2 regions of the Bacteroides sp. AM23-12 genome follow, and region 1 is predicted to be linked to the other one. Evidence: riboswitches for the same ligand, from Rfam matches in the RefSeq annotation. Region 1 holds a riboswitch; the other holds the start of a gene.

What was found. A riboswitch is a leader RNA that binds a small molecule or an ion and turns the genes downstream of it on or off. The one in region 1 is predicted to bind cobalamin.
Region 2: it holds a riboswitch for cobalamin, as region 1 does, so the genes downstream of both, DW640_RS00295 (PKD-like domain-containing protein) here and DW640_RS20410 (TonB-dependent siderophore receptor) in region 1, are expected to answer to the same signal.

The regions. Positions count from the first base shown of each region.
Region 1 covers NZ_QTLF01000037.1:26,985-31,203, forward strand. Annotated here, with positions in the region: gene DW640_RS20410 (TonB-dependent siderophore receptor) at 1-1,868, opposite strand, end outside; cobalamin riboswitch at 2,050-2,255, opposite strand; gene DW640_RS20415 (hypothetical protein) at 2,317-3,159, opposite strand; gene DW640_RS20420 (DUF5074 domain-containing protein) at 3,174-4,219, opposite strand, start outside.
Region 2 covers NZ_QTLF01000001.1:83,152-87,370, forward strand. Annotated here, with positions in the region: gene DW640_RS00290 (receptor) at 1-128, opposite strand, end outside; gene DW640_RS00295 (PKD-like domain-containing protein) at 166-1,926, opposite strand; gene DW640_RS24280 (hypothetical protein) at 1,958-2,089, shown strand; cobalamin riboswitch at 2,088-2,298, opposite strand; cobalamin riboswitch at 3,130-3,343, shown strand; gene DW640_RS00300 (YncE family protein) at 3,522-4,219, shown strand, end outside.

The DNA of each region.
Region 1 (4,219 bases):
TTGTCGCTGATGTTTTGTCCTAACATATACCGTTTTCCGGAGAAAAGGAATGAATAGGAAAGATTGAGCCATGGAGTTTCTATTCCGGCTTGTCCGGAAGCGGAGACGCGCGGGGTATAGGCTATCTGATGCTTGTACACTTTACCTTCCGGTGAGTTGGGATTGGAGTTGGTAACGTCCAGTGCCCGTTGGTAAGTATAGTTTCCGGAAAGGTTGATCCGTAGTTTATCCAGAGGCTGGAGGCTGAGGCTGGCAGTTGCATCTATCCCCTTGATATCCACTTTGCCCAGATTGACCATACTCCAGATGAATAAGTTCTTGGTAGGAGTGGCTACAATCTTGTCGGTCACTTTATTATGGTAGGCGTCTACGGTGGCCGAAAGATAAGGTATAAAGTTGTTGATGGCTTTACTATAAGTAATACCTATATTATATTGAGTAGCACTTTCCGGCTTCAGATTGATGTTTCCGGCCTTGTCGTAATATAAATCATTGAAGCTGGGCAGACGGAAGATATCTTTGTAGAAGAAACGGAACCGCAGTTCTTCATTATGAAACGGCTTTAGCGAGATGCTGACATTGGGAGACAGCTTCCGGTGGTTGCCGGCACTACCTCCGTTTTTAGCTTTCTCGTTGATGACAGTTGCCAGAGCAGAAGCGGACAGCGTCACCCATTCATTGACGTATTTCCCGGCAAAGGCTGTCAGCCATGAATAGCGGGTGGGGGAGACGAAGTTCTGCAAATTGGCATTCATCGTATTGATGCTTCCGTCGGTGGACAAGGAGAAAGAAAGATTGTTCCATATCCGGTATAGAGCGGAAGCGGACAGGTAATATTCTTGCTGGTAATAGCTGTTGTCAGTTCCTCCGACGGAGGTAAGAGCATCCGGGTCCTGATAGTTCTGATAACTCCAGTTCCACTTGGCAGAGGTCTGGAATACCCATTTTCTGCTAAACTCTTTCTTGTACTGGCTTTGGATAAAGGTGTTCTTATCCTGCAGATTTTGTCGGGAGAAGTCATAATATAAGGTAGTGGCATTGGGCAGCCCCCGTGAGGACTGGTAATAATAGGCTTTCAGTCTCCATTGCTCTTTGTCGGAGAGATTGGCGAAAGCGCTTATCTCAGCCCGAAGGTTTTCTACATCCGTATTCCGGCGCTTCTCTTTACTGACCTGAACATCGGCATCATTCCCGTAACGCAGGGTAAATGGATAATGTCCGTCCGAAGACATCCATTCGCCGTTGGCGGTCATGCTCCATTTCTTGTTGAGTTGTTGTTCCAGAAAAAGGGAAGGATTTACTAATCCCCATGAACCGGTCTTAAATTCGGCGGCTATATTAGTCGGCTTGTCTTCTTTGAAGTGCGGAGTCAGTGTCTGTATGTTCAGTATGCCGGCAGAAGCAAAAAAACGGGCAGGCTGGAAGATGTTGTCGCTTTGTCCGTTGTTGAGCGAAAGGCGGTCAACGTTGTTTAGGGAGAAACGTCCGATGTCTACTTGTCCGGTCTGGCAGTCGCTGACGGTGATGCCATCATAGGAAACAGCGGTGTGCTGTGCTCCGAGACTTCGGATGGAGACGGTTTTTAATCCTCCGATACCTCCATAGTCCTTCACGGTAACTCCTGCGAAATGTTTTACCGCATCCGATACCTGCAGGGCCTGCAGATTCTTTAATTCGTCCTTATTGAAAACCTGCAGAGGAGAGGCTGAACGGACTTCACGCGTCTGATAAGGGTCGGATACCATGATTTCGGGGATGGAGTAGATATGTGCTGTATCCACTTTTTGTTGTTGGGCAAAAAGGGATAAGGACAAAGCCTGACAGCAGAGTAGTACGCTCATCTTTTTAATAAAAGTATTCCTTCTCATTGTTTTCTTTCAGTCTGTTCATAATGTAAAAAGATGTCCGGGCGAACTCACTTCGACCGGACATCATAATAAACTTGGCAGAGTTTATTAATTAGTACACACTTTCTCTGAATCAGAATGGTGAATGAAATGATGGACGGATTGTCCGGTTCATTAGACTCATCGCTTTTTCCTCGAAAGCAGTGAAACGAGTTTGCATGGTAGGTCTTCTGACTTGTTCCTGTTGCGAACGCCTTCCCGGAATACCCTTCCAGTGGCTATAAAGTCGATTGCTCGCAACCAAAAAATGAACTTACAGCAGCGGGACTGTTCAGGACTTTCACCTGATTCCCTTTTAATTGCTTCCCTCGTGCATGAGAGTTGCAAACCAATGCGCGACAAAGATAGATAGTTTATTTGTCTTTTGCAAGAGAGGAGCGAAGGTAAATCCATGACTTTGAACAGCTTTTTAAAAAGCTTTGAATCCAACCACCTCGGTTGACACTTCACCTATCGACTCGACATTCTTCAAAATGGCACTCTGTACTTTCACAAAATGAATACGTTCCAGCGTTACAGGATTGCCATTCTGGTCAACGGCGTCATCCAGGTCAAACTGATTATACCGGTAGTTGCCGTTGTCATCCTTTGCCATGTCGCTTCCCCAGTTGTCGGCATATCCTTTTCCGAAATCCTTGTTTTTCCATATTCCGCCTTCTTGCTCTGTCCGTGCTTCGAGCATACTTCCTTTCAATGTATAGGAGTCCTCTTTAATCCAGTTCGGATAATACATCTGATCGTGATATTGAGGGAGATACTTGATGACTCCGCTTTCTCCTTTACTGTCTTCCCAAGGGATATCTCCGGCTGCATCCGGTCTGTGGTAAGTGACGGAATAGTCGCGTTCCGGTTCGTCACTTCCTTTCAGCTCGTACCATACGTCGTCTGCTTTTCCGTTGCCATTAGCGTCTTCGGATACCCATACGATGCCCGGTTCGGAACTTCCGGAGAAGGGATTGCCGATAATACCGAAGTCGTATCCTTTGCGGTTCTTTATTTCTTTCGGCATTTTAATGGTGATGTATCCGCCGAAAGATCCCAGTGAGACGTAGAGTTTCTTGTTGAAGCGCTCTTCTGCATAAGCGTTTGCTTCTTCCATTGTCTGGCAGTCGAAGCCTTCATTGATAAACTGCCCTGGTGCCGGACGATATTCCAGCACTTTGAATCCTTGAATTTCCGTTTCTTCCTCATCTTTGTTGCAGGAAGCCAAAAGAGTGGCTGCTATAGCCATCAGATACCAATATCTTTTCATTTTTCTATGTTAGTTTAGTTATTGAATAATATTTGTGAAGGAACGCTCTCACCACAGTCTACTGTGTGGAGAACTTTTCCGTCTTTGCTGTAAACGACGATTTTAGATTCATCTTTCCGTTCTTCGGTATAAGTTACATAGAGTTCTCCGCTTTGTTGGTTCAGCTGCAATGGAGCAGTAATTGAAACTCCTGATTCTGCGGCAATGAAAGGTGCTTTGAGAGAGTCTGAATCGCCTAAAATATATTTATATATAGCTCCGTCGGTCGATACCAGATAAATAATATTCTCTGTTTCGGATGCTACCATGCCTATGGTCGGACTTGAATGATACGGTCCCTTGGCCGGCTGGAAGTTTGCAAAGACTTTTTCTAAAGTAAAGTCATTCTTTATTTTTACGATATTACATCCGTTATCAGCCGATTCAAGAGTATAAACATTACCGTCTTTAGCCAGTACAAAATTGATTTTCTGTTTTTGAATGATATCTAGCTCTGTAACGGCAGGAGCTTCTCCTTCTTTAGCTGCGATTAGCTCGTTTACATCGTAATACTTCACTTTGGACTCATCTTTATAAGTGTCATTGCTCAGCACTTTGCCATTGTAGATTATGCTATTATAGAAACAAAGCAGACGCTCATTCTTGATCCTGACATTGTTAAGTGATTTTAGGTCAATACGACGTATGCCATCTCCTGTCACTAATCCATATTGTTCGTTCAGAATGGTCAGACCGCTTAGGTTTGCGCCTACTACAGCGGAGTTTTCGTAATAAAGAGTCTTGGCGTCGACAATGTAGAAATGATCTCGGTTCGATGTGCTGGTGCCCACAAGCAGATAGAACTTTCCGTTGCTGTGAATGATATTTGCAGAGTCGTAGTTACCAATTCCCAAAGTTTTTCCTGCATTTAAAGAAGCATAACAATCTTGATAAGCAGTTTTCTTTTCGGTATCATAGAAATTGAATGTTCCGTCTGCTACGTAGAAGAATCCTTTGGAAAAGTTGTGGTTAGAGCTGAAACTTGTGCTCATTTCTACTTTTCCGTATTTATTCTTGATGA
Region 2 (4,219 bases), on a different contig from region 1:
GAAAAACTAAGGAAGTTGTTGTCTACTCCGGTGAACGGGTTTTCATCGTCGTCGTCGCCACATGCTGCAAAGATGCATCCGGTACATAAAACCACTAACAGGGTTTTCCAGTAATTTACTTTTCTCATTGTCTAAAAAATTAAGTGAATTTATAATGAATGATTATTAATCTATCTTTGAAGGAGCTTCGCTCATCTTATAATCGACGAAGCCGAATACTTCGGTGGACAACTCTCCGATGGCTCCCGCTACGGATTGTATGCCGGTCTGCACCTTGATGAAGTCGATGTATTGCAACTTGACCGGAGTGCCGTCGGGATACATGGCGTTTTCTATCTTGAAGGCGTTGCCTACGGGTGCGGCATCGTGATTGTCGCCCTCGGCGAGAATGTCTTCTCCCCAGTTGTCCGCATATCCCCACGGATAGGATTCATTGCGCCAGATTCCGCCCGGTGTCCGGGTTGTATTTCGCTTCAGGCGGGTACCGTATAAAGTATAGTTGTTTTCCTTTATCCATAGCGGGAAGTTAGGATTGAGGTCGATGGAGCCGGAGTTTCCCCGGTTGTCGATCCATTGCAGGGGCATATTGTGTGTAGGCGGGCGGTAGTAAGTGACGGCATAGTGTTGATAGGTTTCCGCCTTTCCGGTTTCGCTGCCACGTAGTTCGTACCAAGTGTCATTGGGCAGTCCGTCTCCGTTTTCGTCCTGCATGACGTAGACGATACCCGGTTCGGAACTACCGTCGAAGGGATTGCCTATGATAGCGAAGTCATATCCTCCGTTGCTGCTAACATCGGGTTTGTTGTATACGCTGTGGTCGAATCCCACGATGATATATCCTCCCCATGCACCCAGAGACACATAATTGTTTTGTACATTCATGCGAGTCTCAGCGTAACGACAGGCTTCTTCTTCGGTCTGTCCGGAAATCTGTGCTATGAATTGTCCCGGAGCAGGGCGTAGGTGGTATACTTTCACTTTACTGTCCGAACTACCAGCTGACGGTGCGCGGTAGTATTTGGCTTCATCAGACGGCAGGCAGACTACGGTCTGGATAGCACTTTTTATTATGTCGCCATCTGTTCCGGTTACTTTTACCACATAGCTTCCGGCTGTTGGTGGAGTGAAGGTAAAAGTGGGGCCAGTTTCTCCCTGTTGCATTACTTCGTCTACTTCCCACACGTAGGTTGCATGGGTTGTTGTATCCGTAATGACGGGAGCTATACAGGCAGCACGACCTTTGGGGACGGTTAGTTGATTACTGCTGAAGGTTATATTCATCACTGGCTCAGGTGATACCAGTACGGAAGTCGACGCATTCCCGCTACCGTCTTCGTTGGTAACCGTAAGTTTGAAACTGAATTGTCCTTCTTCGGTGGGGGTAAACGTATAGGTAGCTTCGGTTCCGACCGTTTCTTTGGTTTTACCGCTTTCGTCAATGGACACCCATTCGTACTTTGCTCCTTCAGTGAAATTTACGGAAGATTCGAGGGTTACGCTCTTTCCCATATAGGTAGAGTAGGCGGGAATCAATGATACGGAAGGTATCATTTTTTCCACTACATCTACCCGCAGTTCTTCTTCGGCATAACCATTCTTGGCGTCCACGCGGAATTTGAAATAGACTTCTCCTTCCGCTTTAGGTGAATAGGTGTATGAGAGGTCTGTACATACTATTTTACCTTTCTCGTCTTTCCATGTATATACAGGATCGGTGGCATCGTTCACTAGGGGAGTGATTGTGATGCTTTTCATAATCTTTACTGTGTAGATTCCCGTACCGTTGTCGAAGGTAATTACCGGTGGTTGACCTGTTGTCCCGCCACCCAATTCTTCATCATCACCGTCGTTCCGGCAGGAGGCGAAAGACACGACAGTACATAGCATTAATAAGCTAGCGATTGTTTTTAAAAATCCATTTATCATAAGCATACTTTTAATTAGTTTGCAAACAGGAATGATAATGGATTTTACGCTGGGCAGTCAGTATCCCGGTAAGTATAAATATAGAAGAAGCCTCTTCCGTCCGCACATGGTAAGCGCCTGTGGAAAAAGACAACGAACTACCTCCCGTATGCCGCAGGAGTAAAATCCAACCGAAAGGAGGTAGGTCTTCTGACTTATTCCCTTATTTGCAGCGCCTTCCCAGAGAAAATTTCCAGTGACAAATTGCTACAAACTGTACTGTCCTTCAAGGGCAGTACGGGAAAATACAGCAGCGGATACTGTTGCCGATTCACACGGCATTCCCTTTTAATCTTCGATAGCTTTTGTTATATCTTAATCGAATGAAATACAACTTATTATAGCAACGAAGAACCAACTTCTTGACCGCAAAGATAGTTATCTTTTTATATAATATGTCTATTTTAACTAATTAATTTTTATTACGTTGTCGGGGGTGGGAAAGGAGGAATTGGATATGGTGACACTATCTCTCTCTGATAGTGTCACCATACTTGCAGGATAGTGTCACTATGCCGATGGTATAGTGACACCATCTCCAAATGTTCTGTTTTTAAGATTTTCTATTGGGAAAATAGAAGCTAAATACTTGAAATAGGAGAAAAATGGATTACTTATATGCAAGAATATGCGGAAAGCGGAGGCCGTTATGCAGGAAAAATGGTTATATATGCAGCTTTTGCCGACCAAGTAGGTTGATTTTCTTTTAAAGGAAGGCGGGTTTGGTTTTAAAGGAAGGTCAGTTTGGTTTAAAACCAATCTTAGTTTGCTTATAAAGCAATGTTAATTCGGTTAAGAAGCAATCTTATTTTGTACGTTATTATGCTTTTTTGTGCTGTTTGCTCTTTTGATATGGATGCTTAGTTTATGATAAAATGTCGTAGATATAGTTTCTTTTGTTTGCTGTTGCTTGCATATTCTTGTAATCTAGGCTAAAATGATTGAAAATTGATGGTTTTGATATTAAGCCGCTTTTGTGAAAATAGAAATTCCTCCTCTTTTTGATGAGTCATCCGGTTTTTATCCGAAAGATAGGAAGGAACAGAGGGCAAACTTTTCTCTTTTTCATCTGCTTGCTCATAATGTGCTAATTTGAAGAAGTCTTTAATCTTTTGTTCTTGATAAAAAAGACAGGGGAGAAGTGAGGCGTGAAATATAATTATAGTATCTTTGCACCCGCAAGGTTCGTATTTGGAATTGTCTAACCTTCCAAAACGATGAAAAGGGAATCCGGTGTAAATCCGGGACAGTACCTGCTGCTGTAAGTCCTCTCTTTCGGGAGATGAGTTTATCACATTCTTTGCCACTGGTGACATCACTGGGAAGGCGTGATAAACGGGGACGAGTCAGAAGACCTGCCTTGCCGCTGCAGATTTATACCCGCGGGTTTCGGGTAGAAATCAACTGGTATAGTTCATTCCTATATTCAATTGATTCCTCATTCAACCGGTCGGTACAAATGCTATGTTTGATGTTTGTCGCAAATTATAATTTGCTGGCAGATGTCTAATGAGTGATGCGACAAGTTAGTTAATAACCTTTTCTCACTTTTAATTATGAAACGAATTTTACTATCTGTTTTATTTATTGTCTTCTGTCTGACGGCTTTTATCGGTTGTATGAAATGGGATTATGGTGAGATGGAGGATTTCTCAGCTACGGGAGACGGTCTTTTCATTACCAATGAAGGGAACTTTCAGTATGGTAATGCTACCTTATCTTATTATGACCCGGAAACGAAAACGGTAGAAAATGAAGTATTCTATCGGGCTAATGCGATGAAGTTGGGAGATGTAGCACAGTCAATGACTATTCGTAATGATGTCGGTTGGGTGGTAGTAAACAACTCTCACGTCATTTTTGCCATTGATATTAATACATTTAAGGAAGTGGGACGCATTACGGGACTTACTTCTCCACGCTACATTCATTTTATTTCGGACGAAAAAGCCTATGTCACACAGATTTGGGATTATCGTATTTTCATTGTCAATCCCAAAACTTATCAGATAACCGGATATATCGAATGTCCGGATATGACGATGGAAACAGGCTCAACAGAACAGATGGTACAATATGGCAAATATGTGTATGTAAATTGCTGGTCTTATCAGAATCGTATATTAAAGATAGATACTACAACGGACAAGGTGGTAGATCAGCTTACTGTAGGTATACAACCTACTTCTCTCGTTATGGATAAGAACTTCAAGATGTGGACGATTACTGATGGAGGGTATAAAGGAAGTCCATA